DNA from 3 places in the Dethiobacter alkaliphilus AHT 1 genome. Region 1 is predicted to be linked to each of the others. Evidence: riboswitches for the same ligand, from Rfam matches in the RefSeq annotation. Region 1 holds a riboswitch; each other region holds the start of a gene.
The links. Region 1 has a riboswitch for cyclic di-GMP ahead of DEALDRAFT_RS05950 (nuclear transport factor 2 family protein). Riboswitches for the same ligand answer to the same signal wherever they lie in the genome.
Positions count from the first base shown of each region.

Region 2: another riboswitch for cyclic di-GMP. It lies ahead of DEALDRAFT_RS15835 (hypothetical protein); the one in region 1 lies ahead of DEALDRAFT_RS05950 (nuclear transport factor 2 family protein).
Region 3: another riboswitch for cyclic di-GMP. It lies ahead of DEALDRAFT_RS07800 (leucine-rich repeat domain-containing protein); the one in region 1 lies ahead of DEALDRAFT_RS05950 (nuclear transport factor 2 family protein).

Region 1 covers NZ_ACJM01000005.1:81,296-92,037, forward strand. The annotation lists gene katG (catalase/peroxidase HPI) at 1-263, opposite strand, end outside; gene DEALDRAFT_RS05915 (Fur family transcriptional regulator) at 282-710, opposite strand; gene DEALDRAFT_RS05920 (serine hydrolase domain-containing protein) at 1,141-2,202, opposite strand; gene DEALDRAFT_RS05925 (hypothetical protein) at 2,622-3,233, shown strand; gene DEALDRAFT_RS15920 (polysaccharide deacetylase family protein) at 3,355-4,836, opposite strand; gene DEALDRAFT_RS05940 (glycosyltransferase family 2 protein) at 4,851-6,218, opposite strand; gene DEALDRAFT_RS05945 (glycoside hydrolase family 16 protein) at 6,242-6,808, opposite strand; cyclic di-GMP riboswitch class II at 7,134-7,216, shown strand; gene DEALDRAFT_RS05950 (nuclear transport factor 2 family protein) at 7,295-7,705, shown strand; cyclic di-GMP riboswitch class II at 7,839-7,921, shown strand; gene DEALDRAFT_RS05955 (EthD family reductase) at 8,014-8,337, shown strand; gene DEALDRAFT_RS05960 (antibiotic biosynthesis monooxygenase family protein) at 8,382-8,672, shown strand; gene DEALDRAFT_RS05965 (cell wall-binding repeat-containing protein) at 8,903-9,970, shown strand; gene asnB (asparagine synthase B) at 10,430-10,742, shown strand, end outside.
Region 2 covers NZ_ACJM01000003.1:180,999-191,740, forward strand. The annotation lists gene DEALDRAFT_RS04205 (GAF domain-containing sensor histidine kinase) at 1-905, opposite strand, end outside; cyclic di-GMP riboswitch class II at 1,393-1,478, shown strand; gene DEALDRAFT_RS15835 (hypothetical protein) at 1,655-2,866, shown strand; gene DEALDRAFT_RS04215 (carbon-nitrogen family hydrolase) at 2,918-3,703, opposite strand; gene DEALDRAFT_RS04220 (DUF5658 family protein) at 3,821-4,150, shown strand; gene DEALDRAFT_RS04225 (DUF5658 family protein) at 4,271-4,600, shown strand; gene DEALDRAFT_RS15840 (type II secretion system protein) at 4,716-5,000, shown strand; gene aroE (shikimate dehydrogenase) at 4,993-5,826, opposite strand; gene DEALDRAFT_RS17385 (hypothetical protein) at 5,906-6,040, opposite strand; gene DEALDRAFT_RS04240 (hypothetical protein) at 6,176-6,610, shown strand; gene DEALDRAFT_RS04245 (YqeG family HAD IIIA-type phosphatase) at 6,632-7,138, opposite strand; gene DEALDRAFT_RS04250 (spore coat protein) at 7,225-7,593, opposite strand; gene DEALDRAFT_RS04255 (hypothetical protein) at 7,595-7,795, opposite strand; gene DEALDRAFT_RS15845 (M23 family metallopeptidase) at 7,885-8,706, opposite strand; gene DEALDRAFT_RS15850 (diguanylate cyclase domain-containing protein) at 8,821-10,742, opposite strand, start outside.
Region 3 covers NZ_ACJM01000007.1:41,839-52,580, forward strand. The annotation lists gene DEALDRAFT_RS15985 (leucine-rich repeat protein) at 1-5,583, opposite strand, end outside; gene DEALDRAFT_RS07800 (leucine-rich repeat domain-containing protein) at 5,562-6,491, opposite strand; cyclic di-GMP riboswitch class II at 6,553-6,635, opposite strand; gene DEALDRAFT_RS15990 (sensor histidine kinase) at 6,958-8,568, opposite strand; gene DEALDRAFT_RS07810 (nucleotidyltransferase family protein) at 8,827-9,138, opposite strand; gene DEALDRAFT_RS17240 (nucleotidyltransferase substrate binding protein) at 9,140-9,265, opposite strand; gene DEALDRAFT_RS17245 (nucleotidyltransferase substrate binding protein) at 9,303-9,542, opposite strand; gene DEALDRAFT_RS07820 (hypothetical protein) at 9,633-10,256, opposite strand; gene DEALDRAFT_RS07825 (DUF6557 family protein) at 10,287-10,742, opposite strand, start outside.

The DNA of each region.
Region 1 (10,742 bases):
GGCCCATAGTGCCCCCAATCGGCGGGCCACCAATCCTGTGAATCGGTCATCAATGCAAACAGGTCCTTTTTTACTTCTGCCAAGTCAAGCGTTTTAAATTCTTCCGCGTAGTTGAAATCGCGATCCATGGGGTTGCTTAAATCTGAGTGCTGATGAAGAATATTGAGGTTCAACTGGTTTGGCCACCAGTCCCGGTTGGACGTGCCACCACCAGAAACAGCTTTGCCTTTTTTGCCTGTTACCGGGCATTTCGATTCTCCCATGATTAATTGAAAACCTCCTTATGAATCATTTTTATTAAAAAGGCATTTTTGACAAATACCTTTAAAATACAGATTTCTGTCCCTAATCTTAAACCCTGACAATTCTTCTGACGTAAAGGATGTAAAGTCTACATCGAAATTAAATATTTTTCCACATACTTCACATTTGAAGTGCCCGTGATCTTCGGTAATAATGTCATAGCGGGTTTCATTGTCCTCTATATTTATGATTCTGACCAAACCCAAATCAATCAGAGTGTGAAGGGTATTATAGATTGTGGTTTTCGAAAGAGTGGGAATGTCCTTATGAAGATTGTTATAAATCTGGTCAACTGTGGGATGGTTCAGGTTGTTGCACAGATATTCCAGGACTTTCAGCCTGCGATGCGAAAGCCGAATATTATGCTTTTTTAGCTGGCTGATAATGAAGTCATACCTTGGGTTCATTGAATCACTGCCCGTCTAAAGAAATGAGAATTCATTTATGACTATATTGTAATGGTTACAATTTTTATTGTATCTCCCCGGTTGAGGGGTGACAATGAATGAATTATTAATACTTCTTCAATTCACTAAAATTGCTATTGTATGGTGTTTCTGTTCTGTATCTAAAGCCAGATGTAAAGGGAAACGTCTTGTGGTATTGGTACAGGGGTTATTATGTGCGAGCAGGTTAAGGCACCAGATCTTGCCGCGATAACGACTTCTAAAATATCTTCATTACCAAAAAAAAGAATCCAGGCGGCTTGAGGCTACCTAAATTCATTTTTAAATTTCTTTATGTTTTTGTTTTAACCATTCAGTCAGTTCTTCCCCTGCAAAATCGCCGGATACCAATTTAATAACTTCATAGGCTCCGTTTCTGTGCTCCACAGTTTTAAAACAATTTGTTTATGACATTGAACATCATATATCTGAGGCCTTTGCTTTGGTAGGACACATCATTAAAGCATCCTATCAAGTAAGCATCCTTCTCGGGATGGTAAAACATAAAAGCTCCTGTTACGCCATATACTCCCCAGGAATTCAGTTTCTTTGGCATCATTAAAGGTACTGTAGTAATCTGCCAAATCCCATAGCCATATTCTATCCCCATTTGAAACTTCGCACTGTCATTTTTCATTATTTCAAGGGTATCTTTTAATACCACCTGATATGAGGTCAAAGCTTTCATAAATTTCAGCAAATCCTCTGTTGGGGCTACTACCCCGCCACCGGCATAATCAAGGCCGGCGTAACCTATATGGTCATTCATTCTGATTCCATTGAACGTAAAGTCTGCAATTGGGTAAGGACTTTTTTCCATGGGCTCAGAATAATGAAGCATATATGAGTGTTTCATGCCCAAAGGCTTAAAGATATATTTACTTAAAGCAGCATGAAAGGGCTCTCCAGTAATATTTTCAACGATTAAGCCTAACAAATGATAGTTAGTGTCTGTATATTTATAGCCTTTTCCAGGAGGAAAGTGAGGTTTTAAATTATTTTTCCCCCATATTACAGCTTCCCTTGGGCTTATAGTAAAGTTTGGATCTTCAAGGACTTTTTCTAGTAAAGCCCAAAAGTAATCCGCTAATCCGGAGGTTTGGTTTAGAAGATGCCTGACTTTAATTTCTTTGGTATAATCCGTACCCTTATAAACATGAAGGTTATGCGATAGTTCTTTATCTAAATACTTAGTAATACTGTCATCAAAATCTATTTTCCCTTCTTCAAACAAAATGCCAACAATAGTTGCTGTAAATAATTTACCTACACTGGCCATATAAATAGGCTGCCTGGGGTTAGCAGGGGTATCCCCGGTTCTGCCCTCCGCAATATTTAAGTCAATACCCTCTTTTTCACTGTGAACTAGTAAGTAAGCGTTATTTACCTTTTTATCTTTTTGTACTTGCTTCCGAAATAAGCTTTCAATTTTTTTTGCCTTTTCGTTTTTCATTTTTCAACACTTCCTTTTATAAATTGTAATTAATTCTCATCCGGTTTCTTCGCTGACCTTAAATCATTCTTCCACCTCAAGTAACAGTACTTCTGTGCCTTTGTTGTCCAGCCAATCAGGCCACCATCACCGAGACTCCGGTTAAAAAAAACGCATCTTTTAGGGGACATCCTACCCTATATAACATATGTTATCTAACGTTAGTTATATAATATATAAAAAATAATTGCCTGTCAAGTCATTAGGCAAAAAAATATAACGCGTGTTATTTAAGCAACGGTTTGCATTCTGTGTCCCACTCACCGAAACATAGTCTGTACAATTTCATTATGAATATGGATAATAATTACAGAATATAGGTGAGGAAAAGGCAGATATTATAGAAAGAAGCTCTTCTAATAAAAGGAGTATTTATTTAAATGAAAATCAAGGATCGTCTATTATTAGGAGCGATAAGTGGCTCAGCAGCTTCATTTGCTGCGAGATTATTAAATAGATATAATTATGCAAAGGGTTATACTGACATTCGTTACAATCCCCTGGCCGCTCGTTTATTCCTCAAGGAGGGTGAAATTAAGAGTACGCCGGGCATTATCCTTGGAGAAATTGTAAACAGTGCAAATACCTCTGCTACAGGTGTATTGCTGACCTATCTTTTGTCTGCAACAGGTAAGGACAAAGCAGTTTTTAAAGGGATGGCGGTAGGAACATTCTTTTGGATTATAGTTGATGGCGTTATGTCCGGTTATGTGTTTAATGTAAAGAGTAAAAAACCGATTGGACCCTTGGCCCACTTAGCTGAACATCTGCTATATGGAGTATTGTGTTCAACATTTATTACACAGCTAGGTGATGAAAGCCTGTTCCCGTCAGATACCACAAAGCAAACTCCCTTGATTCATACCGGGGTTCGTTCAAGAAGAAGGAATGCGGCACGTCCAGCCCCGACATCACAAAGACATAGGCCTCATTCGAAGAGCAATAAGCATAGCCGTGGTTTCCAAAACCACAGTTCGCCTCCACCAAAATAGATGTAACACTCGGTCAATGGCCGGGTTTTTTTATTTTGATGCATAAAGGAAGCAGGTAGGCATGCCTCTGCTTCCTAAAGAGCAAAATTATTGTAATATCGCGGATGCGTCTCACTGCATGTTACCTCTTTTTCCAAATGCGAACGTAGTCTATATCAAAATACTGTGGGAAGCGCGTTGTATTATCCGGACTACCGGGCCAATCCCCTCCAATAGCAGTGTTCATATAGAGATAAAGAGGTGTGTCGGGGACATCTTCTGTTATGGAAAACCATTCCTCACCATCAACAAGCCAAACCAATTTGTCTTGATCCCATTCAATGCCAAATGTATGAAAATCCTCGGAAAAATCAGGCCCAACAAAATAACTATTGGGGTTTCTTTGTCGACCATATTTGTCTATATAATGATAGACCATCCAGATCTTGTTAGGTTCATGGCCAAGCATTTCCATAATGTCTATTTCCGGCAGGCTGGTGCGGTTGTCTGCCAGGAGCCAAAGAGCGGGGAATACACCTTGGCCCTTGGGAAGCCGAGCCCGGATTTCAACTTTACCATAGTGAAGGGCGAATTTATTTTTTGTTTCCACAGCACCGGAAGTATAATTGCGGTTCTTGTAGTTTTCTTTCTTGCTGACCAGTTGTAAATAGCCATCATTAACAATGACATTATCATAGCTGTAATACTGCAGCTCATTGTTCTTATCTGATGCCCACTCTACAACATTCCACTTAGTTAGATCTATGCTATCTCCTGTAAATTCGTCATGCCAAACAATTTCCCAATCATCTGTACTAAGGCTGGTATCAAGTTCCGCGGTTACTGTTTTTGACTTTGCGTTCTCGTATTTACCAATTCGTAAAAGGCGGTCAAGTGTTACAATTTCATATCCTTTAGCGTGCAGTCCTTCAATAATTTCGGGAAGAGCCTCCGCAGTGGCTTCGTTACCCGCGATGGAGTGCATTAAGACAATTCCTCCAGGTGTTATATTATCAAGGACGGTTCTGACTAGCGTATCTTTATCTTTTACGCGCCAATCCAAGGTATCAAGGGACCACGTAACAATTTTAAAATCACGTTCTTTAATACTGGTTAGCAAATTATGTGTTATTATTTCTTCCGGCGGACGAAAAAGCACCGGTATTTCACCGATAACTTCCTTAAATGCATCACTGGTTCGATCGATATCCCGGCCTATAAAGTCAGCACTTTTGCCGGTATAGTCATCATGGAAAAAACTGTGGTTTAAAACTAAATGACCGTCATAATAGGCATATCTCACCACATCAGGATTCATCAGGACATTTTCACCAATAAAGAAGAAGTTGCCTTTAACTCCGTAACTATTTAAAATGTTAATGATTTCTGGCGTAACAACTTTATCCGGGCCGTCATCAAAGGTAAGGCTTACCAAACGCTCTTGACCGCGACCCTTGTTGAAATAAATTGTATCAACATATTCAGCAGCTATTGATTCTACCCGTGCTGCACCCGGGTCTGCGAAATTCGGATTCTCAGCTGTTGTTATTAAGGAACCGGAGAAGATAACATAAGTGGTAACCAAGACACAACAAAGTATAATGAGAACAATTGCTTTTCCCATACATTCACCCCTGATTAAGCTAGTTTTGATTCATTTACTTCAACAGGCAACTCATTTAATGTATAAATTTTTCCGCATCTTTCAACTTTATCCCAATGTTGCTTTTTATAAAAGTACTGAATAGTACCTGCTGTGACCCAGAGCAACCCCAGCAGCCTATACGTTATTATTTCCAAGGGGATAAAGGAAAGAATTCTGGCATAATTGGATTTTGAGTATGAGTGACCAAACCTCTTACTGACCAGGAAAGCGACCAGGCTTTGACAAAGAGCCAAAATAAAGTAGATTGTCAGGAGCGTTAATACCAAAGTGTGGCCTGTTTTACTCAAAATCAAAACTAATGGAACTAAAAGGGTGTTAAAGGCTATAAGAGTGCCCAACATAAATCCCTCAATCAGGAAGAATACTGACAAACCAAAGCTAAACTGGCTAAAAAGGCAATGTCCATAAGTTATTATGCAGTCCACAAACGCTTTTTGCCATCGTATTCTTTGCTTAAAGAGATTTCGAAAATTTTCAGGACATTCGGTATAACAAACAGCCTCCGAGACAACCATCATCTTTTTGTCACGCTCTTTTGTATATATCAATCGTTGAATTTTTAGTGTAATATCCATGTCTTCCCCCACAGTATTTCTAAAGCCGTTTAATTCCAGTAGGGTAGACCTTCTAAAGGCACCAAAGGCACCGGCAATGACTGTCATGGCTTTAAACTTAGCCTGCACAAATTTATGCAGATAGAAAGATGTCAGGTACTGCATAATCTGGTATCTGATTATCCCTCTCACTGCAAAATTAGGGCTTGCCTTACCACCTTTAACTCCGGCTCCCTGTACGATGTGGACCATACCACCAGCGGCAATTACACTATCATCGTGGAAGCAAGAATTCATAGCTTGCAATGAGTTGCTGTCGAGAATAGAGTCTGCATCCAGGGTAACAACAATATCGTTATTTGCATAATCAATCCCAGCATTTAAAGCATCTGCTTTACCACCATTTGATTTATCAATAACATAAACGTTTGGATATATTGTAGAGTAATAAAAACCTCTAACCGTCTTGTAGGTGAGTGTCCGGTTTATACTTTCTTCAACTGCTTCCAGCCGTAAAAAGGATTCCAGAATTCCTAAGGTATCATCTGTAGACCCGTCATTGATGATAATAAGCTCATGGTTTTGATAATTTGCTCTAAGGGCTCCCAGAATGCACTGTTTAATTACATGTTGTTCATTGAAAGCAGGAACCAAAATAGTTAAACCCAGTTCGGGCAATTTTTCAGGTAATTCAGTACCCCGCTTATGATTTAATAATGGAATAGTTATGTATAAGATTTGAAACATGACAAAGATTGAGAAGATTACCAATGTAAGTACTAACATAAGGCACCCCCTGTGGCTTTAAATTAAAAAGCTTTTTTAAACACACGCACATAATCTATGTTTGAATCGTGTGATGATAAATATAAGAACTGGCGTGTATCGGGGATGTCTCTTGTGGTAGAAAATGTCTCTTTCCCATCAAATAACCAGACAATTTTTTCCTGGTCCCATTCTATCCCAAAGGTATGGTAGTCAGCTGATAGATTGGAGTGGTTCACACGATGAAAAATGTTAACTTTAGCCGAAATGTTTTCATTTTCTTCTATCAGCCAAGCACTGGGTAATGTTCCCGATTCCGAAAGGCGGGCCCGAATCTCAATCTTGCCATACAGTAAGCTAAAAACACTGCGAAAGCCATTGTCCTGGGGCTTCCATTTATATAAATCAAGCTCTCCTGCGCTAAGCTCATCATGCCAAATTACTGTCCAGTCATCGGTGTCAAGGCTTATATCAAAACCCGCATATACTCCTGCTGCAGTGGCACTGTTAGACGAAAGTGCCTGGTAGATGCTGTTTAGTTGGTTAAGGCCAATAATTAAACTGATTGTAAGTATAGCGACGAGTGGTATCCAACCAAAGCCCCTTTGCATTGCCAATAATCAAACGCCTCCCCCTAACGTTTAGTTATTATATCTATGCGGGGGACAAAGCTATGTTGACATTTATTGTAGAAATAATGTAGATCTGCTAGAACTGAAAATCGACCTTGTTGTTCTTCCTTGATTTTTTGACTTAGGCATAATAAAAAGCCTTCGATGAAGGCTGTACTTATTTATCATTAAAATTTTAGACAATGGCAGGAATGCTTTCTTTTGGCGGAGAATATATAAATACAAAGCCATATTTAGAAAATGCTGTATCGATCCGTGCTGAATTATGCAGCTTACTTCTAGCAAGCCTTCATTAAGGATTACTTTAGTTCTTGGGGGCTGTGATTTCAGGGCTTATATGGACGCTTTGCCCTGGGGGAGCCAGTAGCGTAACCGACCACTTATGGTCGGTTTTTGTGGTTTAAAGCCCCAGTAATTTAGGGATACCGATACTATAAAATGATAATAAATGAAAGGGTGAAAGGATTGGCCGAGCAAAATGAAAGAGTTGTGAAACAGCACTTTGCGTTTTTTGGCCAGGGAAATCTTCCCGACGCTCTCGAGTTGTTTGCAGAGGATGTAGATTTTCAATCTCCTGTTACAAAAAACCCTCCCGAAGAAATATCTTGGGCTAAGCCGCGATATAGTAAAAAAGATGTTGCCTTATTTTTTAAGGAGCTATCTGAAAAAATACAAGTAAAAAAGATGGAAGCAATGTTTTTTACATGCCAAAACGATAGAGTAATTGTGGAAGGAAGAAATGGCGGAGTAGTAAAAGCTACCGGCCGTGGTTATGAGCATGATTGGGTTATGGTGTTTACATTGCAGGACGAAAAAATTTGCCGAGCAAGACACTATTACGATACAGCTGATATTGTAGCCGCTTTCCGTGATTAAGTTAAGTTACTTGAAATCTGACATAAAAGAATAAGAACTTTGCATACAGAATAGGATTAATTAATTAAATATGTAAAAATATATATGAACTGCATGTATATTAATTCTGGCATACTACTCACTTTGCTTCCCACCCGTTTATGGGGGCTGTGATTTCAGGGCTTATATGGACGCTTTGCCCGGGAGGAGCCAGTAGCGTAACCGACCATATATTAAGGTCGGTTATTTTAATTTTATAAAAGGTTAGAACCTACTCATCAGTCATAGATTATTTCCGTGCACAGGAAATTAAAAAAGGAGGAAAAGAAATGATTAAGGTAAGTGTTTTGTACCCAAATTCAGAGGGCAAGAAATTTGACATTGATTATTACTGCAATAATCATATGTCACTGGTAAAGGAAAAGTTGGGGACTGCGCTAAAAGGCGGGGCTGTAGAGGTGGGGTTAAGTGGGGGAGAGCCGGGTGCGCCGGCGCCATTTCTCGCCATGGGTCATATGTATTTCGACTCGATGGAGGAATTTCAAGCAGCTTTTCTGCCTCATGTTGCAACGTTTATGGGTGATCTTCCCAATTACACTGATATCACACCCGTAATTCAGATCAGCGAGGTAAAACTCCAGCAATTTCCTTAATAGATTTGATTCATTGGGAATACACGATAAAAGGAGGAAAAACTATGTATGCAACGTTAGTAATGTTTAATATTGGGCCGGGGATGCAGGAGCAAGCAACAGGGATGGCCGATCAGTTTGCACAGCTTCATGCCACCTTGAAAGGATTTAAAAGCTCAACATTCTTCAGTGATGAAGCCAAAGGCGATTACGGTGCATTTTCTCTCTGGGAAACAAATGAAGATGCCGAAGCGGCCTTGGGTACCGCAGGACCCAAGCTTCAGGAAGCTTTAAAAGACATTGTGCAAGAGCCGCCGACGGTTCGTATTTTTGAAGTGTACCTGCCTAACATGTAGATCAATGAGTCCACATGGAATGAAGGATACTATATCAACTTGTTCCGGCAATAAGTGCTGAAGACTGCATTGGGTTAAATAAGTATTGCTAAAACAGCTTATGCCCCAAAACCTTGGGGCTTTTTCTTTGTCGTATTCAGGAACTTCTCAAGTCTAGGGGGACCGGGAAGTAACGTTTGCTCACTATACCTCATAGGATATATCAGTATTGATATAAAGGAGGTTATATCGTGAGTGCAGAACGTTTTATAAATCCAGGTGACTTGTTTTTGCCTTGGAGCACTCGTAATACGACTAATACTACCAGAGCGCTAGGTAGTGACTTTAGTCAAACTCAATATCCAGTTGCTGAAATGGCGTTTGCCGGTATCAGCCCTGTAACAGTATATCTGGCGTCCTCGGAAAATTTCTCAGAAGCGATTATCGGTACTCCTCTTATGCACCATCCCATCGATGGGCCGTTATTTCTAACTGATCCTAACCGAATAGACCCATTTGTCTTAGCAGCTATCAGGCGATTGGCCCCAACCGGCATGGGTGAAGCTCAAGTAGTATTAATCGGTGAGTTTTCGGATCTTGTGATGCGAGCAATCCAATTCATGGGATTCACTGTACGGAGAATTTTAGGACCGGATGATGTGTTTCACACTGCTCACCGTATTCTAAACGAGTTATGTGTGCCTCAAGATGTGTTTCTCATTTCTACTGATCCCAATCATGGCGGGCATATTACCGGTGCATATTCCGCCCACTCCGGAGTGCCAATATTATTGACTGAGGGGCCAACTTTACCGCGGCATACCCGCATGGCATTAGAGCAGATAAATAACCCACGAGTTTATATTGTTGGTACTACTAATGCCATTCCTCAAAGCGTGATTAATGAGGTGCAAGGCTTGGCTGGTTTTGTAGACGTCATTAGTGCCGATGATATTTTTACCTTGGCCGTAAGATTCAGTCGGTACAGAAGCCCCGTTGCTGAGGTGGGCTGGGATAGAAATGAGCCTGACGGGCATGCGTTTACGTTTGTCCTTCCTCAGCCTTGGCAGTACTTGGTTTCTTCCGCTTCCTTGGCGCATTTGGGAAAACACACGCCGTTTTTGTTTGTAAACAGAGACAGTGTGCCGGAAGCTACTATGCAATATATCATGCAGGTTAACCCGCAAAGTGGTGACAGACCGCCGTTTATGCACGGATTTATTATAGGCAACAAAAATGTAATCAGTATACCCGTTCAAAACGAATTGCATCTGGGATTGTCTGTAGATTTAGAGCACCACATGCCCCATGATTTATAACCACTGACTTCACAAAGACTGCCTGAGGGCAGTCTTTATTTTATCCATATTGTTTTTCGGGGCAGAGAATTTATGTCTCTGCTTAGTAGAATTTTTGGTGCTAATGGTCTGGCAATGGGTGTGGTGTGCGGTGCATGCTTTGCTGCAGAGCAATGCTGGTTTTGCTTGCTTGACAGGATAAAGAGATATGTAATATAATGCGCAAAAAGGAGTTCGATGCGGATTAGTTAAGAAAATCCCATTGCATCTCCATTTAATCAGCATAAATTTAAAATAATTTAATATTATGGAAAGCGTATAATGTTTTTCAGGCAATGGTGCCTCTGAGACTGTTTTTGTCTTAGAGGCGTTTTTCTTTTGGCGGGGGACTAATATGGAAAATATCATCGCTTTGCAGCATGAATGTTGTGTATGCCAGTAGGAAAGCCATATTAAAAATTCAAGGAAGGTGACTATTTTATGTGTGGTATTGCCGGGTGTTTGGGAGTCAATGATATTAGCACTGTGAACAGGATGCTGGATGCCATGCCCCATCGGGGTCCCGATGACCGTGATATCCATACTTTCAATAAGATTGTTTTTGGTCATACCAGGCTTTCCATAGTTGATGTTAAGAAAGGCCGCCAGCCCATCTTGGCTAACGACGGGCAGGCAGGTATAATCTGCAATGGTGAAATTTATAATTTTATGAAAATAAGAGAAAGATTGGGTAATAAATATCATTTTATGACGGATTCCGATTCGGAGGTTATTCTGCATCTGTATCAGGAAA
Region 2 (10,742 bases), on a different contig from region 1:
CCTGGTTCACTCCATCGCCTTGCCAATTCAGCAAGATTAAGTTCCTCACTAATAAAATTATGAGGGATGTCGGGGGGTACCACTGTAAAAAGAATCTGGTGAGTAGGATTTAGAAACGGTGTGGGGGAATCCAGCACCAGTACAGCCGCTTTCTGAAGAGGAAATACGTCTTCGGCGTATTCTACAAGCTTTCTGTAAACATCACTTGTGTTTTTACAGGCGACGGCCTCGCGTTGGAAATCGCTTAAGGACTTTGAACGCTGATGATTCTTTTCTAAACTGTTATAAGCTTCCGTGAGCTTCTCCTGTTGTTCTTCCAATGCCTGGGACTGGACCGCCAAGACACGATAAATGCCGGAAAAAATCTGAAAGGCAAGAGCCATTAGGAAAAGGGCTGAAATAAGGCCGAGATAATTGGAGAAGAAGCCCAAAAGACTAAAATTTGCGCCCTCAAAGTAGAGATCTTCAAGGATCGAAAATAAAAGATAGACAGACATTAAAGTCCAGGGCATGAAGAATGGTAGGTATGCAGAGGCGATCATAACGGGATTTAGCGCATACCATATGAAGGGACTATCCAAGCCACCTGTCAAGGCAACGATGATAGCCAGGATAACAGATTCGGCCAAAACATAAACGGCCAGGTTGTCACTGCGTTTGATTGCTCGGTTATATAGATAAACAAAGATAAACGACGAGATTACTAAAAACAGAAGAAATCCCAGTTTATCAAACAGCAGCCTCTGGCCCGGGGCCAGCATAAATACAATTGAAGTCAGGAGCAGGGAAATAGCCCTAAAGAGACCAAATGTGGTACTAAACCCGGGATGAAAGTTGATTTTCCCCTTACTGTTTAGCAAGTAGTTTTTATCTATCCGATGAAAACTACCTGAAATCGCTCTCATACAATGCCTCCGAACTCGCTTTCCATGGAAATTATTAACATGCTTTGTGTTTTCTATCTTACTATCTAATAAGTTCAGGTGTCAATTAATTCGACATTTGAAAAAAGGCCCCTTTAAGCAAGAAGAATGAGGAAAATCTGAAGTAAAAAACACGTTATTTGATGGAAATTTATAAGTAAATGTTGTTATCGGAAAAATTATGCGTAATAAAAGGAAAAGATGCGGTCGAATGATGTAAAAACAAAGTTTAAAAATAATTTCAAAATGGTAACATTTTCGCTAATTCTAGTAAGCATATTGGATTAGTAGCTAATCATAGCAGAATCTCAAATATGCATAGCAAATTAACCGACTCTTCGACTTTCATGAAGTCCATTCTACATTAGTCAAAGAAACATTATAAAAACATAGTATTTCTTTGTTAAATCGTGTGTAAATATGTGGAAACTTTTTTCTTCCTATCCCTCTGCTATCCTGCTATAATCTAATCAACCATAGAAGCAATGACCAACCTCTTACAAATCGGGCGCCTTGAGAGGTTGAGAGCTGGCGGCGCAACCGGCTATGGCAGGCCGGTTTTTTTTGTGCTCAGAACGGGTTCTGCTCATGCCAACATCACAGTAGAATATTTGCACAATTAGAGCCTAAACCAGCCATCTTTGCATCACATTCGGGGGTGATGAGAGGAAAGACGTAGTTTAGGTTCTTTTTGTGTTTAATTTCATTGAAAAAAAAAGGAGGTAAAACTAATGAAAAGCCTTATGAAAACAAAAGTGTTAGTTATTCTGCTTACACTGGCTATGTTGGTAGCCATGACAATGCCGATGGTCTTCGCGGAAACAGAGCCTACAGCTACACTGGTAGTAACATACGATGACGGGGAAACGACTACAACCTCTAACAGGGATCACCGTTCCAGAGTCCTACATTTTGATGTATACCGGGACACTGGTGCATTAGCAACGTCTGCTGTACTTACATTTGCTGATGAGAGACCAACAGTTTACTGGGAAGTTGATGCCCAAGGCCCTGGTGGCGGATCGGGAACACTGGATAATCCCTTCTGGCAGGGCTCGGAAAATGCAGACCTAACTGGCTCTGAGATTGGCTACTGGCACTGGGTTTATACAGCCTCTGGGGTCCTGACCATTAGTAACAGCTCCGGAGACGAAGAAGAAGAGCCAAAGCTTGGCAAACTTTCAATTATTAAATTCTATGATGCCAATGCCAACGGAGAGTTTGATAACGGTGAGGCTATAATCGAAGACTGGAAAGTAAAGATTTACATCGGTGACGTTTTCTACGGTTGCGTAGAAACACCATATGAGATTGAAAATATAATTTATGGTACCACCTTTAGAATTGTAGAGTGCGAGTCTACAACAGGTAACTGGAGATCGACAACCCCTACTGAATATACGGTTACCGTGGGCTCCGATGTTGATGGACTTGATGTAGAAGTTGAGTTCGGTAACCTCTGCCTGGGTGAAGGCGGCGGATACACCATGGGATTCTGGGGCAACAGAAACGGACAGCGGATTTTTGAGGATGATATCGATGAATCAATAGCAGCTCTTACCGCCCTGAATCTAAAGGATGCAACTGGCGATACTTTTGTTCCAGAAGACCACGACGATTTCCGCAGCTGGTTACGTGGTGCCAATGCAGAAAATATGCAGTATATGCTTTCCGCTCAGTTAGCTGCTATGCGGCTCAATGTATTATGGCAAGGGGTAGAAGGAAATGCATTGGTTTATGCCCCTGGAGTCTTACCTAACAGTGATTATATTTCCATTGGAGCTTTGATCAATTTGGCAAATGAGGCATTAGCAAATGAGGAAGCAAGCCGTGAGTACATGGAGTTGTTAAAAGACGCTTTAGATAGCGCCAATAACAATGAGAACTTTGTCCAATCTGAACCGTGTGATAATTTTGCTTTTGATTGCTGTGATGAAGAATAAAGTACAGTAATAAAGCCCGCCTTTTGGCGGGCTTTATTACTGTAGGCTATGTTACAATAAAACGCGATCGTTAAAAGCTGGGAAACTATCTCGTATTTCTGAGACATGGCTTAGATCTATACTGCCATGTAATAGGGCAGGTTCTTCCCCTGCGGAGTGTAGTACTGTTCCCCAGGGGTCTACCATCATGCTGTTGCCGGCGAAGGGGTTTTCTTTTATCTGGCCGGAGCAGTTGCAGGAAATGAGGTAGCACTGGTTCTCCAGGGCTCTGGTTCTGTTAAAGAGGGTCCAGTGCTCCAGGCGGGCCAGGGGCCAGGCGGAGGTAACCAGGAAGGCTTGGGCTCCAAGGTCTGCCATTTTGCGGTACAGTTCGGGGAAACGAAGGTCGTAGCAGGTGGAGATGCCGAATGTGCCCAGGTCTGTTTTTATAACTGTGGGAGTTGTGCCGCGGGTTAAGAGTTTGCTCTCTTCAGATTTATAGCCAAAGAGGTGGATTTTTCTGTACTTGCTGATTAGTTTTCCATGGGGGTCGATGAATAAAGCTGTATTATATAAATGGTTTCCGTCTCGTTCTACAATGCTGCCGCCTAAGATGTGGCAGTTCATTTTTTCTGCCCAGGGAGCTAAAAAGGAATAGGTCTCCCCTTCTGCTTCTTCACTGTGGGCGGCGTAATCCTGGAATCTGAAAAAGCCGCTTCCCCATATTTCCGGCAGGAGAATCAGATCCGGCTGTGGATTGCCGGCATGAAGCTCGAGCATGATTTGCTCCACTTTTTTGAATCTCTCTTCTCTGCTATGTACATCACTTACTTCCAGCTGAATAATGGCTACGTTCATGATTGTTCCCTCCTATGCTCTTTAAGATAGCATTATTTTGGTCGGATGTCTATCAATGCAAGACTTTGTTTATCTACCCTTTATATTTGTTTGGTAAGATATGTATGGGGGGATATCATGGGAGGGTTAACAAAAGCAGGTGGCCGGGACAGGCTTTTATGGTTATTGCTGTTGGGTGTGGGTGTTTTTAATGTGGCGGATTACTTTCTGACTTTGTATGCCCTTAGTCGGGGGATGCGGGAAGGGAATCCGGTTATGGATATGATTGTGGATACGGTGTATTTTCCCAAGGTGAAGCTGGTTTTGGTGCCGCTGTTGCTGCTTTTGTTGTGGCTGAACCGGCAGCGGGTTGGCAAAAGATTGTATGTGTATGTGTGGATTATATTTATTGCTTACTTTTTGTTAATGGTTTACTATGCATGGCTCTTTTGGGAAGTCTTCAGTTAGAGAATAAAGCACCTGCGGGTGCTTTTTTTGTTTTAGAAAGAAACATGGTTGTACATAATAGAAGGCAAGTTTACCGCAAGTACTCCATAGTAATGATAAAAAAGACCGGAGGCATGATAGTTGCAGTACATATGCGATGAAAATAACAGATTTAGGCTGATAGGGTTGATGTTAATTTGTGTTGCCTTTTTTAATGCGGCGGACTATTTTCTGACGCTACATGCTTTAAGTTTAGGTTTCAGAGAAGGAAATCCGGTGATGGCTTTGATTGTGGATACGGCTTACTTTCCTAAGGTTAAATTGATTATTGTGCCGCTGTTATTATTATTTCTCTGGTTGGTGAGGGTCAGGGTTGGGCGCAGGTTGTTTGGCTATGTATCAGTAATTTTTGCGGCCTATTCACTATTAATGGTTTACTATGGTTTCTTATTTTTGACTATGCAGCTTTAACACAGAAAGCACCTGAAAACAGGTGCTTTTCTTGAAGGAAGAATATTACAGATTCAGTTGGCATATGTATAACACAAAAGAATTTGGGTAAAATTTCCTGTGTGAGGTGTTATACATGAGGTTAGCGGAATTATTTATTGTTTTGGTGATATTGGTTACACTTTCGGGGACCGGAATTACTGTGTACAGTGAGCATATCGGTACTGTGCAAAACAGTGTCTTGTCCTATAATGTGAAGGTAATGCAGCAAGCGGTGGAGATCTACCAGCTGGAAAACGGCAAGTATCCCGATGATTTAGAGAGCTTGGTGGAAAACGGATACTTTCGGGAAATGCCGGTGAATCCGGTTACCGGTGCTGCGGATTTTGATTATGATCCGGTGACGGGTAAAATTAAGTAGAAGTCGCTTTTTTCATAATGTCAGTGGGAGCCTTTGTGCCGGTGAATAGTTCAAAGGCTCTTGCTCCCTGGTGGAGCAACATGCCCAGGCCGTCCAGGCCGGGGCTTTTTAGTTCTTTGGCGTAGGTGAGGAAATCCGAGGGCATTTTTCCGTAACGCAGGTCGTAAAAGAGAGCGCCGGCGGCACTGGAGAGGTCAACGAGCCAGTCGCCGTCTTCTTGTTTAAAGGGGATGGACAGGGTGTTTACCACCAGGTCGGCGCTATAGATGGACGGTGAGTAGTTGGAAATTAGGGGTATGACGCTGAATGTGTGGGCCTGCCCAAGGGATTCAGCCAGTTGTTCTGCATTTTCCAGGGAACGGTTGATGATGGTTATTTGGGAGACCTTGTTTTCCAGGAGGGCTGCACAGATGGCGCGGGCAGAGCCGCCGGCCCCGATGATTACTACTTCTTTGTCTTTGGGGTTGAAGCCGTATTCTTTGAGGGAATCGATAAAGCCGGTACCGTCGGTGTTGTAGCCGGTGAGGATACCGTCTTTGTTGACGATGGTATTTACTGCGCTGCAGCGGCTGGCGGTTTTGTCTATTTCGTCAAGAAACGGGATTACATCCTGTTTGTGGGGCACGGTTACGTTTACGCCGGTGATGTTTAGTGCTTTGATGGAGCCCACGGCTCTTTTTATGTCATCGGTGTTGACGTGAAAAGGCACATAGACGTAGTCCAGGTCCAGATGGGCAAAGGCGGCGTTGTGCATGGCGGGAGACAGGGAATGCTCTACCGGGTCGCCAAAAATCCCGGTAATTTTTGTTCGGCCTGATATTTTCATGAATATCACCTCTAAAAAATGTTTCTTCATAGATGTGTGGATTCCCTGTCAGATGGCAGGAAATTCAAAAAAAATAAGCCTAAGGCTTATTTTTTTCTTCCCAGATAAAAGTGTATTCGCCTGTCTCCCTGTTGACGATTACATCCTGTAATTTTTTTTCGGGGGTTGGTTTGGCGCTTTGATACGCCTCCCTCATTTTTTCCAGAAGATCCACTGGCACCACCTCGAAAGTTAGTGTGCGCAATGGAGCAAATCTCTATACCATCTCCATATTGTCTACATTGGTTCTCCATATTCGTTGGCTATAGTATAAGTGTACTTAAAAAAAATTAAAGGGAGGTGAATGGTTATGCGTAAAGGAGTTGTGGCAGTATTGGTGCTGGGCTTGCTGGTGGCTCTGTCGGTAAGTGCATTTGCCGGTGAAGGTTTTGGCAGAAATGCACAGGAAGGCAGCATGGGGCTGGGCCAGGGCGTAACCCGTCCTTATATCGCCGAGGCGCTGGACATGGATGAAGAGGCTTTGCGGGATGCTCGCAGAGAGGGTAAATCCATGATTGGAGTTGCCGAGAGCAGAGGCGTGAGCGCCGATGAGCTGGTAGATTCCGTGGTAGATTTTCGCCGGGAGCAGATGGCTCTCATGGTGGAAGAAGGCCGTGTCACTGCAGAGCATGCTGAACAGTGTGAGGAAATAATGGAGACACGGATCCGCGAGAATCTGGAACGCGTACCGGAGCCCAGAGGCGGCCAGATGGAGCAGCGTCAAATGATGCAGGGAAAAAGATAGTACGACCAAAAGCACCTGGAATCAGGTGCTTTTGTTATTTAAATTACGGAGAAATACTTTTTCTATTTGGCGGACGATTTTAGTGCCGATGAATTCATGGGTACTCATGGGAGTGACCAGGATGGTATGCATGCCGGTGCGGTTGCCGCCTAAGATGTCAGTAAAGAGTTGGTCTCCCACCACCGCCACTTCCTTGGGGTAGAGATTGAATTGGGCGGCAATGCTGCGAAAAGCACCGCGGCGGGGTTTGATAGCGCCGCCCAGGGCAATTACACCCAATTGGGAGGACATGGCTTCTACCCGGGCGGATGTGTTGTTGGAGACGATGGCAATTTTTAAATCGGCGTCGCGAACGGTATTAATCCAGTCAACCAGTTTTTCCTGTACTTCGGAAGAACGCCAGGGCACCAGTGTATTATCCAGGTCCGCAATGATGGCTTTAATCCCCTGTTGTTTTAATTGCTGCAGGTCTATGTGGTAGATGGAATCCACCATCTGATTTGGTTTTAAGAGCTTCAGTGCACTCACCTCTTGGTTTTCGTAGGCTTTAATTATAACATACTAAGGTGATTGCGGAAAGATGACAGCTTGGAAAAACTCACCTTGCGGTGAGTTTAATGGGGCATTTTTGTTTTGTAGGGTAATTGGTTTAGGTAGCCCATGAAAACAGCGGAGATATCTTTTACCTGAGAAGGGGGTGCGATGTCGGCGGTGTATTCCCCCATATTAAAGAGAGTGTCCAGGACTTTGCCGTGTTGTTGCTGCAGCCGGTGGCGGCAGGTATTCAGGAGATTGTGGAGGTTGATGTCCACCGCTTCAGAGGAGGAAATCTGATAAACATTCATCATATGCTTATGGTGCAACAGGACGTCATAGAGACGATCCAGATCATTGATGGACTGATCCTTTTGAAAGTTGATGGAGACTTGTTTGCCGATTTTTTGAGCGCCGGTTTCTGTGGTAATGGTGGCATTGGGATCCATGCTAGACCTCCTTGGCTTTTTGGTTTACGTAGTTTAAGATGTCCACAAAGTTTTCCTGGTGCATACGGCCGATGTCATCAAGTAATTGGGAAAGTTTCTGGTCCTGACACTGCTGGCCGTGATTGTAGCATTTTTTGGCGGCGGCCAACTCCCAGGAAAGATGATCCTTTAAGTAGTTTACTTCTTTTGTTGACAGATTCAATATGCTTCCTCCCTTCGTTTGCTGTTTATATTCTGCGACGAAGGGAGTGGTTTATACAAAAAAATAAAAAGCCGGAAAAAATCCGGCTTTTAATCTAAGATACGTGAGTATAGTCTGCGGACGGTGTCCGGAGAGCGGCCCTGGCCCAGGAATGTATTGCCGTGCCAGATTTCAAAGTGGAGATGGGGTTCACCGCTGGGGCTTTCTATTACACCGGTAACGTTGGCGCGCATACCGGTATTGCCCACGGTTGCTATGGCTTGTCCCGTTTCCACAATGGTTCCCTCGGTGATTTCGGGGCGAATCTCTTTTAGATGGGCATAACGGGTTACCACACCGTCGGGATGTTCAATCCAGACCTGCATACCGCGCAGCTTGTCCAACAATTCCGGAGGAGTACCGTTGGCGGTGATGGATCTGCGGATAACATCTTCATATTCTTCCAGTGTCATTTCCACATAACCGTGGTCGGCGCGGATTACCGTTCCCGGCCCCGCTGCCAATACGTCACGGCCGATGGTGTTGTAATAGTCCAGGCCTTCGTGAACTCCGTTGCGGTAATTACGGGGAGCATTGGGAAGCTGCCCGTTAACGGAAGTCACGCTGCGCCCTTCAATGGGTGTCTCCATGTAAGAGAGCCTGTCCACCAGTTCATCCATGGAATCATTAACGAAATCGATTTCCGGCAGCTCCGGTTCCTGGGGGATATCCAGCTCTTCTTCCGCTGGAGCATCTGCCGGTTGGTCCAGAGCAACTGCAGGAGCATCCGGGTCGGGGTCAGTTTCTATCGGTTCTTTTTCATTGGGTGCATCGGGGACCGCAAAAGTTTCCAGTATTTCCAGTGGGTTGGCGTTCACAAATAGTAAGCCTATAGCCAGGACGGCTATAAGCAGAATAATTTTCTTTTTCATATGTACCTCCATGAAATTGGGTTTAGCAATATTTTCGCTGTCGGTGGAGGCATATCCTTCATGTTACGGGATATTAATTTTTGGGATAATTTAAACCCGCAGCAGGCTGCGGGTTTAGGCAATATCGTTATCTCTGTTTTGGTTGGCTTCTTTCAGCTGCTGCTCCACAATATCAAGGAACGGTTCCACCAGATTGGGATCAAACTGACTGCCGGAGTACTTGCGCAGCTCTTCTGCCGCTTCTTTGTGCGATAAGGCATCGCGGTAAGGGCGCTGGCTGGTCATGGCATCATAGGCATCGGCAATGGCCAGGATGCGGCACTCCAGAGGAATTTCCAGTTCTTTTAACCCGAAGGGGTAGCCGTTGCCGTCCCACCACTCATGGTGTTTAAGAATCCAGTCGGCAATTGGCACCAAATCCGGCGCCGATAAAGCAATACGGTGGCCGATTTCACAGTGGCGCTTCATCTCTTGTCTTTCTTCTTCATTTAAAGGTGCCTTTTTAAAAAGCAGACGATCCGGTATTCCTACCTTGCCGATATCATGGAACTGGGCAAACAGACGAATATCGGAGATTTTGTGCTTGGGAAGTTCCAGGGTCTGGGCCAGTTGGCCTACCAGATTTTGCAGGCGGTCGGCGTGCCCTTCGGTAACATAGTCTCTGGCTTGCAGTGCTTTCATAAGAATCTGGACCGTAGCACTGCGGGCACTGCGGCTGCGATGAAGCTTTTCGCGGTACATGTTATTGTCTGCCTCTTTGAACAGTTCGGTTATATTGGTGCCGCCGTCTCCAATGGCATGGCCAATGGAGATGCTGAGGTGGAGTCCGGGGCTCTCTTCATTGTAGCGGGAGATGGCTTCCCGGATGCGGTGGCAGGCGGTCTCCAGAGTTTCGGGGGTACTGTGGGGCAGCAGGACGGCAAACTCATCGCCGCCAATACGGGCCACCATATCCTCTTCACGGAAACAGCTCTTAATCACTTCCGCTGCGCTGCGCAGCAAATCATCGCCAACACTGTGGCCCATGCTGTCGTTAAAGAGTTTCAGCCCGTCCACATCGCAGATGATGATGCCGATGGGAGCGCTGCGGCCGTTTTGCAGGCGGCGCATTTCCTGTTCGAAATAAGTGCGATTATAAAGGCCGGTTAAGGTATCATAAAGGCTAAGCCGGCGCATTTGTTCTTCCATTTCTTTGCGGGCGGTAATGTCACGACTGCTTACCAGGATGCCGGTGATATTGTCGTGTTCATCGTACAGGGGATTGGCGATGGACTCCAGCCAGAGATAGTGGCCTTTGATGTGCCGGTAACGAAATTCCTGCCGCTCGATGGTTTGTGTGTGTGCAAACTGGGAAAACGATTCCACTACCTTAGCCCTGTCGGAGGGATGGACAAGATCAAAGGCAGAAACACCTAACAAGTCATGGGGATCGTGACCAAGCACCGCTTTGTGGCTGGGGCTGATATAGCTAAAACGGCCCTCCGGGTCAAGGTGGACCACCAAATCCAGCAGGTTTTGGGTAATCATCATGTTTTGCTGGGATTCTTCCAGTTGATTGAGCATCTGATTAATATTTCCCGTCAGTGAAGACAGTTCGTCTTTGACGCCTTCTTTCTCCAAGCGTTTAAAAACATCTTTTCTGCTTTCAACCTTCTCAAAGCTCTGGCTAAGCCGGGAAACCCGGGAAAGTATTGTTTTTTCCATAAAGAAAATCATGAAGATGCTAAAGGGCAGGGCGATTATTAACATTATCAGAGTCATGCGGTGGAAGGTCTCCGCACCCATTTGCTGGATGGGGCGGGCCTGATCAAACTCCAGCACCGCTGCCGGCTCCCCATACAGATCTGCCAAGACAGAGATTCCGGAGATGGTGCTGTTATTTACTACGGAAACATAGCCCTTTTGTCCGTCTACAGTGACGGGGGTCAGGTCTTCCGGATAATGAAAATCTGAGTAACTATATTTCTGTATGGGTACCAGGGTGCTTGCCGACCAGGTGGCTAAATCCGAACTCCCAAGATATCGTCCCACAACCA
Region 3 (10,742 bases), on a different contig from region 1:
GGGAAAGTCCAGTCCTGTGGCCATATATACATGACCGGTACCCGGCGGAAGGAATTTTTCTGCCAAAGCGATGGAGGTTTCGTAGCGGTTGCTGCCGTAGATGCGCTTCGGGTTTGGAAGCTGGCTGAAAACAGCGCTTCCCACCGCCGCATCACCACCGATGACAAAGGTTTCGTTGATAGCCAACTCATTTAACACTTCTTCTGTCGCTGAAGGGAGTCTGTCGTTACGGGTAAGCAGAATGGGGTACCCATTCACAGCGGCATAAGAGCTGGCGGACAGGGCATCAGCAAAGTTGGTGCCCACCGCCACCATAGTGGTATCAAAAACTGCTCCTTCCTCTGCCATCTCTGCCGCAATCAGGGCTGCGGTGGCAAAACGGTTCGGGCCGGCGATACGGTCCACATCCGGAACCAGGGCTGCTAATTCCTGTTCAACTGCTGCAGATATCGCCCCTGTACCGCCCAGGATAATAACGCGGGAAGCGTCCAGACGCTGTATCTCGTCAGTGGTAACACTCTCCAGGCGGTCGGTGCGGGACAGCAGGATGGGAGCATCTAAATGGTAGGCCAGGGGCACCCCTGCCAGAGCATCGGCATAGTCATCACCCCGAGCCAGGATTACGGCATCAGAACCGTCCTGCCAGCCGTTCTGGCTCACTTCTACAGCAGTTGTAAAGCGGTTGGCTCCAAACAGCCTTTCTACCACAGGCTCCAGAGGAAAATCTTCATACCATATCACAAAGCAGGCATAGTAGTCTGTACTAAAGAAAATCCGTTCCCGATCAACATCATACTCATGCTCAATTTCTGTCAACCTACCCTCTTCATCCAACCGGTATAATGCCAGCCCTTCCGCCACTTCGCCGGCTTTTAGAGAGTAAGGAATAGAAACATCTACTCTACCCGGCACAACTTCAGCGTCTCCGCTATAGACTGCAAACTCATAGACGGGACGGTTGCCTGCCGTCTCCCGCTGCGCTTCCTTTAGCGTATCCGCATCCACTCTTGCGGCAACCAAACTCACGTCGCCTTCAGTTCCTGCTGCCTGCACCATTGCCGACAGCGCTTCCCGGCTGAAAGTTAACTCTGCCAAATGGTTATGATAACCCAGTTTACCCCAGGTATCTTCAAACAGAGTTTCCAGCAATACACCAGGAACCACCAACTCTCCTTCTGTCACCACCCCTTCCTCTTCAGCAGTAAGTTCCGGCCTCAGAGCAAGCAGAGAGTCAAAATAAGTATAAGGGTACTGCTCGGATACCACATGTTCTTTTGCAGTCACCCCAGCAATAAGCGCCTCAACATCATCCACCCCCACGATACTTGTGGCAAGATTGCCGTTCACTGCCGTACTTACTGCTGCAGTATGGGTCAGATCGGCCTCCTCATCTGCTACTACAAAAGGCACCTCATAACGAGTCATTTTACCGTCATTCTCAAATTCAACAACCAGCGTAGCCTCTCCCGGCCCCACTGCAGTCACCACAATATCAAACTCCTGCCAAAGTGGTTCGGATTGTATCCTGCCACCGCCGCTACTAGACACGTTCAGGTCAATAACACTCCCGTCATCCCGCTTCACAAAAATGTTTGCCGCGGAATTGGCAGGCCCCTGTCTCAGCTTGTATGCTTTTCGTACATTCTTTGCCAACGGGACATGGTCTGCCAGCACTGTACCGTCTGTGATAACCTGAATAAACAGATCTTCCAGTTCGCCTCCTGCCAACATCTTGGCATAATCAAAAATTGTGGAGTGAGGCACCTGCTTAATTTCAATCTGATGGGGAATTGTGGTGGTACTTCCTTCCAACGTGGTGACAAAGACATTTGTGAGGTAATAGGCTATCGGCACGTCGGTCAGCTCCCAGATTGAGTTGAACCAAATGGTGGTACTGAAATCAATAACAAACTTGTCTCCAGGCTCAAGAACAGGTATGGACCTTGTCATGCCCTCGCCAAAATCTTCTTCGCTTAGCATCAGCGGTTCCGTAGAACCATCTCCGATCTCAATTATTTTAAACTGTTCCGCTCCTGTAATACCAAATGACAAATTGTAAATCGGCTTTGACGAAACGTTCTCCAGCTCAAACAAAACGTGATATCTCTCACCTCGGAATGCCACGCTGGGTGCCGTGATATTCAGATTCAGAGCACTGCCGGCATAAACCTTCACCGCCTCGTTTGTTTCAAAAGTCATGTGAAACGGTTCTGTATTAGGCATAAAAGTGCCTGTAACCTCTGCACTCAGGTGGTACTCCCCTTCCTCATCACCCCGCACAAACCATTGCGTAGTTGCAGAAGAACCTTCCCGTATGTCACCCAGATTTATTTGAGCCTGCTGTGATCCAGTGGTAGTTGATGCAAAAGACATTCCTTCCGGCAAAAACAGTTCGGCTGTACAATCTTCAATCCAGTCCACATTAGACTCATTGATGACTAACAGCTCCACCTTATACATTTCTTTTAACCAGCGCGCTTCTCCGTAAATTATCAGATAGAAACGTTCACTGATGGGGAATATTCTTAGATTGAGGCCCGAACCCCACGTTAAACCCTCTCCCAGTGTAAAGCGCTGTCCTTGGGGATTTAGTATCTTGCCGGCACTGTTTTTAAAAACTTCCACCGGCAGCGCGTAAAGTCTCGGCCCCGCCATAAACTCCAGCTCTGTTGAAAACCGGTATACATGGTGGTTATCCGGGTCACTGGTGTCAATCCCGGCTTCCAGAATTTCCTCATAGCTCATCTCATGGACGGTCAATTCACCGGCAACGAGCTGACTGACACTAAGGCCCATAGTTACCTCATCATTACTTTCATTTACAACTACAGTGGCCGAACGTGGTAAATACCCATCTGCCAAAGCATTAAGCTGGTACGTGCCGTCGGGCATCACCAACTGAGCCCGGCCTTCTTCATTAACAGAAACAACCGCATCAAACTGCTGCCCTTCCAGGATCAATTGTGCTGAATCAATGGGCTCCACACTCACCGCATCGACAACTTCAAAACTGACCAACCTGTAGCCGTCCTCCACGGCCAAATTTAAGACCGTAATCTCAGCGGTGACAGTATTACTGTTTCCAGCAGGATCGGTAACAGTGAGGCTAACAGTATACGTTCCCGCCTGGCTATAGGTATGGGTTGCGCTGACACCGCTTCCTGTAGCTCCGTCGCCAAAATCCCAGGCATAAGAGGCGATCCTGTCATTGTCGGTGGAAGCCGCCCCTGAGAAGGTAAACGATACCCCTTCTGCGGCCAGCAGGGTTTCCGGCTCAATTACCGCCACCGGATCTTCCAGATCTTCAACAACGGATACGCCACGCACCGTATTACTTATGGCAGTTTTACCTTCAGTATCGGTAAGCAGCACATAATAATCATAGCGTCCGGCCGCTACAGAATCAGTGTAGCTGTAGCCCGTCTGTGTTCTGATACGACTATAATTATTACTACCAGCAGGGGAGCGGTAGATATCAAACTTACTCACTTCTGCGGGATCACCGCCGTATGTCCATTGCAGGTGCACAGACAAATGGCCGCTCTGTGCAGACAACACCGGAGCTTTAAGCCACTGGGCATACAGGGTAACATCCTCCGAACCCATCACTAACTGGGAGCCCTCAGAATAAAAGGTCCCACTTCCGTCTGCTTCCGTATTCCAGCCGGCAAAATTATACCCTGTCCGGACCAGGTTGCCGGTATTGCCCATTACAACAACGGCAGAACCTTCCTGATATAGGCTTGCATCCTCAGGGACCGACCCACCGGTATGCTCAGTGCTCTCATACCTTACCGCATAATAACGCAGATGACCGTCATCAATATCTTTAAAAGTATGGCCGTGAAGATAGGCATACTCAGCCGAAACAGAGTCTAAAACCCCATAAATTGTTAAATCTTCCGGATCCTCCTGATTGTCGGCAAAAGCCGTATTTCCGATGGTGCTCACACTGTGCGGTATCACAACACTGGACAAGCTGCTGTTGCGAAATGCGTTACTGCCGATATTAATGATTCCCTCCGGCACTAAGTCTGTATTGACTACACCGCTTAAGTCGGCATTCCGGAAGAAATTGCCCGGGATTACCAAAACCTCCGGACCGTATTCCAACTTGTTAATCATATTTTCTTCGAAAATACCATAGCTAAGTGAACCCACCGACGAAAGGTTGGCCTCAAGCCTCACTTTGGAGATGCTGTTGCCGGCAAAAGCATCCCTACCGATATCATCTATATTATCCGGGATAACAATTTCGCCAAGCTGGTTGTTATTAAATGCGTAACTACCGATATTTGTAACCGACTCCGGAAGCACTATTTCCGAAAGGCCGCTGTTCTGGAAAGCAGCACTGCCTACCCGCGTTATCCCCTCAACAATAAGGCTCTCCGTAGCAGCACCGCTTAGATCACTGTCCCTGAAGAAATTTCCTGGTATTTGGGTTACCGCCGGGCCGTATTCCACCTCGTCTATCACATTATCTTTAAAAATACCATAGCTAAGTGAACCCACCGACGAAAGGTTGGCCTCTAGCCTCACTTTGGAGATGCTGTTGCCGGCAAAAGCATCCCTGCCGATATCATCTATATTATCCGGGATAACAATTCCGCCAAGCTGGTTGTTATTAAATGCGTAACTACCGATATTTGTAACCGACTCCGGAAGCACTATTTCCGAAAGGCCGCTGTTCCGGAAAGCAGCACTGCCTACCCGCGTTATCTCCTCAACAATAAGGGTCTCCGCAGCAGCACCGCTTAGATCACTGTCCCTGAAGAAATTTCCTGGTATTTGGGTTACCGCCGGGCCGTATTCCACCTCGTTAATCACATTATCTTTAAAAATACCACTACTTGACGAACCCACCGACGAAAGATTGGACTCTAGCCTCACTTTGGAGATGCTGTTGCCGGCAAAAGCATCCCTGCCGATATCATCTATATTATCCGGGAAAACAATTTCGCCAAGCTGGTTGTTATTAAATGCGTAACTACCGATATTTGTAACCGACTCCGGAAGCACTATTTCCGAAAGGCCGCTGTTCTGGAAAGCAGCACTGCCTACCCGCGTTATCCCCTCAACAATAAGGGTCTCCGCAGCAGCACCGCTTAGATCACTGTCCCTGAAGAAATTTCCTGGTATTTGGGTTACCGCCAGGCCGTATTCCACCTCGTTAATCGCATTTCCTCCAAAAATACCATGGAGCGACGAACCCACCGACGAAAGATTGGACTCAAGCCTCACTTTGGAGATACTGTTGCCGGAGAAGGCAGAGCTGCCGATCTCGGAAACATTCTCAGGCACGATAACTTCACTCAGTTGGTTGTATCTAAAGGCACTACCGCCAATGGCGGAAACACCCTCAGGCAGAATAACTTCACTCAGTTGGTTGTTACTAAAGGCGAAACGGCCAATATTTACAAGCGATTCCGGAAGTACAATTTCCGTAAGACCGCTGTTCTGGAAAGCATAACTACCTACTTGCGTTATCCCTTCAATAATAAGGGTCTCCGCTGCAGCACCGCTTAGATCACTGTCCCTGAAGAAGTTTTCCGGTATTTGGGTTACCGCCGGGCCGTATTCCACTCGTTAATCGCATTTCCTCCAAAAATACCATAGAGCACCCAACCCACCGACGAAAGATTGGACTCAAGCCTCACTTTGGAGATACTGTTGCCGGAGAAGGCAAAGCTGCCGATGTCGGAAACATTCTCAGGCAGGATAACTTCACTTAGTTGGTTGTTTCTAAAGGCACTGTCACCAATGGTGGAAACACCCTCAGGCAGAATAACTTCACTCAGTTGGTTGTTTCTAAAGGCGAAACGGCCGATATTTACAAGCGATTCCGGAAGTACAATTTCCGTAAGGCCGCTGTTCTGGAAAGCATAACTACCTACTTGCGTTATCCCTTCAATAATAAGGGTCTCCGCTGCAGCACCGCTTAGATCACTGTCCCTGAAGAAGTTCTCCGGTATTTGGGTTACCGCCGGGCCGTATTCCACCTCGTTAATCGCATTTCCTCCAAAAACACCATAGTACAACGAACCCACCGACGAAAGATTGGACTCAAGCCTCACTTTGGAGATACTGTTGCCGGAGAAGGCAAAGCTGCCGATGTCGGAAACATTCTCAGGCAGGATAACTTCACTCAGTTGGTTGTTTCTAAAGGCACTGTCACCAATGGTGGAAACACTCTCGGGAATAATCACACTGGTTAGCTGCATGTTTTCAAATGCCCTAAAAGAAATACCAGTTACAGCGTAACCCTCCAAAGTATCGGGAATAACCACGTCCTTTGGTCCCTCGTCGCTATACCCGGTAATTTCTACCTGCTCCCCGGAGATACTGTATGTAAAGTATTTATCCGTAGCGGTCAAAAGATCTTCCTGCTCTGCAGCCACTACATTTTCCACTGAAATTCCACTACTAATATTTACACTAAATGACGACAGAACCAACAACATGGTTAACAACAAGCTTACAGCTTTTTTCAATGCACTGCCTCCCTTTACTTTGCGATTTGTCACCCTAAATCTCTAATAATAAAAATAACCGACCACAAGTGGTCGGTTACGCTACCGGCTCATTCCAGGCAAAGCGTCCAAATCAGCCCAAAAATCATTGCCCCCACAAAAATTATTGGGAAACTGGTGAGGGTTTTGCTGTAGAGAAGGCTACAAATGTTAAAACATACCGTATTTTCCTTTTGCTTCTTTTTGTTCTTTGTTTTCTTTAAAATTCCTGCCATAAAAGAAGAATTTTACTCCAGCCTGTAACAATACTTACTTGGCGCCATCTGCTACCCATAAAAAGAATTGGGGAAAACATTAGCCCTTCGTCACAGGTATATAACATTCTCAATAATAAAATGACACCAACCATTAAATGATTAGTGTCATAGGTTTTCTCAAGGTCCGCCCAATATTGTCCGGTTACGGCAACACTACTTCTATTTACTCATCAGAGTGCTTTGCTAATGCTCCCTGTCTCGTTTTGCTCCGACGCAAAAGGAAGATAAATTTTAAAGCACGACCCTTCGCCCACCTCACTATCAACGGCGACTTTGCCATCCTGCAGTTCAGCCAGGGTCTTAACCAGAGCCAGGCCCAAGCCGGTTCCTTTACGGCGCTGTTTGGGGTGGTCTCCCTGTCGGAATTTCTCAAAGATATGCGGCAGCAGCTCCGGCGAAATACCAATGCCGGTATCCTGGACAGAAATTATGGCAAAATCCCCTTCTCCGTTGGCTGACACGGTGATTCGGCCACCGTCTTTGGTAAACTTGATGGCATTGGCAACCAGGTTTACAACCATCTGTTGAATCCTGTCCCTGTCTCCGTACACAAACGGCAACGTTGTTTTTTCTACATCCAGGCTGATGCCGTTTTGATGGGCAATGGCACTCATGCTGCGCCGCACCATCCGTAGCACATCGTTTAAATCCACTTTCTCTTTATGAATTCGCAAGCTACCCGCCTCATGCTTAGCCATATCTAAAATATCGTTCACCAAAACCATCAGCTGTTGGGCCGAGGTTTTAATATCCAGCAGGTTTTCCCGTTGCTCCGGGGTAATGGGGCCGGACACTTCATCCAGCATCAACTCACAAAAAGCAACTACAGAGGTAAGAGGCGTACGCAGCTCATGCGTCATGGTGGCCGTAAACTCACTCTTTAAGCGATTGCTCTCACCCAGCTTCTCGTTTAGCTGCGAGAGCCTCCTCTGCCCTTGGGCCAAACGCATATTGGCAACTTCCAGCTCTCTGGTCCTGACCTTTACCTTCTTATCCAGATTTTGATATAAATCATTGATAACCTCATACGGTTCCAGCAACTTTTTGCGAATCATAATCACATAGATAAAATAATATGATGCCACGTTAAATAAATGACCCACCATATTGGAAAAACCATACACCGATACATAAAAAGTAAAAGACAGTTCTGCCAAGATTGTTGCCCCACAGGCCAGCAGCAAATATTTTACAACTTCTTTATCAAACTTTTCCTTGTTTCTCCAAATCAGAATACCGGAGATCAGCAGAATTGTGGAAATAATGTACTCACTGATAATTTTAAACGGAGTAAGCCCTTCACCGGGAATAAAACTATCCGGAAAAATTCCGGCAAAAACAGACGCTAAAAGCACCAAAGAAATAACGGGAATTAGATAATGTATTCTAATTCTGCGGCCAGGATTGGCCATCAAAAAAGGAACGGCCAGAAACGTAAAGGCCTCGATATACCTGGGTATAATCCACAACTGCGTGGCCAGGTTTGCAGTATTGCCGGGAAAGACCCCCATGCCGTCATAGGCCAGGGTATGTAACAAATCTAAAAACCCAATACATAAATAAGCCACACCAAAAAAGTTCAGAAAATCGTTGCGTTCCTCGGTTAACTGGCTGGTATGAAAAGCAATGGCAGCTATCCCAAATGCCACAAGCACACTAAAGAGCTCCACTAAAGTGTGGAATAACAAAAAGTTATAAAAACTCATAGTTACCAAAACCGCAATAATACTAACCACTATGGCAGCCTTAGTAACCGGTAGCTTAAGCATCCTCTCCATCATAGCTCTCCTCTTACATCAGCTTAAATCCATAGTTTCGACAAACATCATAAATCCCCTTTTTTCGCAAAAACCCTCCTCAAGGATTAATTCCCAGAGGAGGGTTCTTCGTCCAAATCATAATGCGCTGCAGGGTCACCTGCCTCCAGCAGCTCCTTTTTTGAACAACAGCCGCCTGCTATTCTGCCCGGCCAATCTTCTACATTATCATACTCTTCCCAAGAAGCAGAATAGAAGGCTCATAGACTGCAATACGGAAACTTAGCCTTCACTATTAATGTTTAATTCAATGCCCTTTGTATCTATATGTTTTCTTAATTCTTCATTGGAGATCTCATTATAGTCAACCACATCAACGTAATACGGTAAAGGTGCTACTTCGTTCAAATACTCGCTTAGCTTAGCAACGGTTTCTCCGGTAACGTTCTTTCCTGCAATTGCAATATCTATGTCAGAACCCCGCTTATAGTTACCCATAGCCCTGCTGCCAAAAACCACAGCCCGTTCAATTTCAGCAAACGTCTTAATGCCTTCTCTGATATATATCAGGTTTTTTTCAGATAATCCAAACATATTACAGTTCCCTTTTTAGCTTCTCATATAATTTCTTTAACTGCGGAAAATACAACTCATGTATTTCTCTAAGCAGCTTCTCAGCCACTTCATCATTATAAGTATAAACGGTCAAATTTCTTTTCATAAGAGCATCAATCCAAACATCACCATCTTCAATAAATTCACTTTTGAAATGACTGCTTAATAGCCTCCCGGGGGCTGTTGACAACATATCCCACAGCCTCCAGGTAGTCTTTCAGCAATTTCCACGATAACTCAAAAGTCATTTCAAAAAACTGAATAATACCCGCTTTCTCCAGTTCGTTTTTTTCCTTTTGGGCAATATATTTCTCTAACAACGAAAACGATTTTTCAAAGTTTTGAAATCTCTGCTTCCATCTGATGTCTTTTAAATTATTCAAAAGGACACCTCATTTCCCCAGGCTAGTACGTATTATTTCTATCTTTAACTAATATTTCCTGTACAAGTATCATCTACTTTCTTGCCGCTTTTACTCTTCCCCTTCCCTGTGGCTCGTTGCTTCCTCGTCCACCCAGTCTTCCTCTTCATATACCATGCCTTTTCTTCCCGGCACTTTCCTCGTTGGCCCTGCCTTATAGAACTTACAGGAAAGAGGCCCGTAGCAGAAAGTCTCAAAACGGTATTCCCTCTGCCCCGGATTCCAGTGATCCACAATTATCTCAACCGGCATCCGACAACCCCATATGCAGGATAAACACTTGCTGTCATATGTTCTGGCAGACAGCCTCCGGCGGCCCCTGTTGCGGTACGTCTCAAGACCCGGTGCAATATCTTCCCAGGGCGGCGGTTTTTTTCCGGCAATATCTGCGCTCCCCACCTTTTTTAATTTTGATACTTTATAAAACGCTACCGTCTCCAGCCTTTTGTCCGCCACAGGCAGGCATTCTCCGGACGCCTCATCTCCGACTCGAAACAAATGCTTGGCCTGAGCAGCTTTTCCGATACCTACGGAAAAAGACATCTGTTCTTCACCAATAACACCTGCAAACAATAATGCGTACCCAAGATAATTATGCGAAGCCTCATCAAAAGACCTAATCAACCTGATCCTTGGCTGAACAGATTTCAGCACCCCTCTAAAAACTATCTTCATAGTGCACCCCCATACGAAATACGGTTTCCACTAGACCCAGCCCAGCAGCATTTTATAAACCTCTTGATTTTCAGCATGGGCTTTTTCCATTTGCTTTTTCTGTTGCTCTTTTTCTTCCGGGGTGCGATTATCAGCAATACCAAGATCGGCCCTAACTTCTTCATAGGGTATTAGCTCAGTCTCGCCTCTTTCTATTTCGTCAAGGCGCCTCTTTAGTATCTGCTTTTCTTTGGCTACTCTTTTAGCTGCCCCTTCTGCAGAATACCCGTAGAAAGTCAATTCATATATAGCATGTGCTACTACTGCCGGTGCCCCATAAATTTGAATTGATTTATCCAAAACATTAAACCCATTCCACTCTTCCCAAGGCTCCATTGACAATGAATAGCGTTCTTTATCATCCTCAAATACTCCAAAAACATCAAAAATAACTCCATTTGGTTCCAAAATATTTTTTATTTTAGCTACCACTAATGTAGTCGGCTG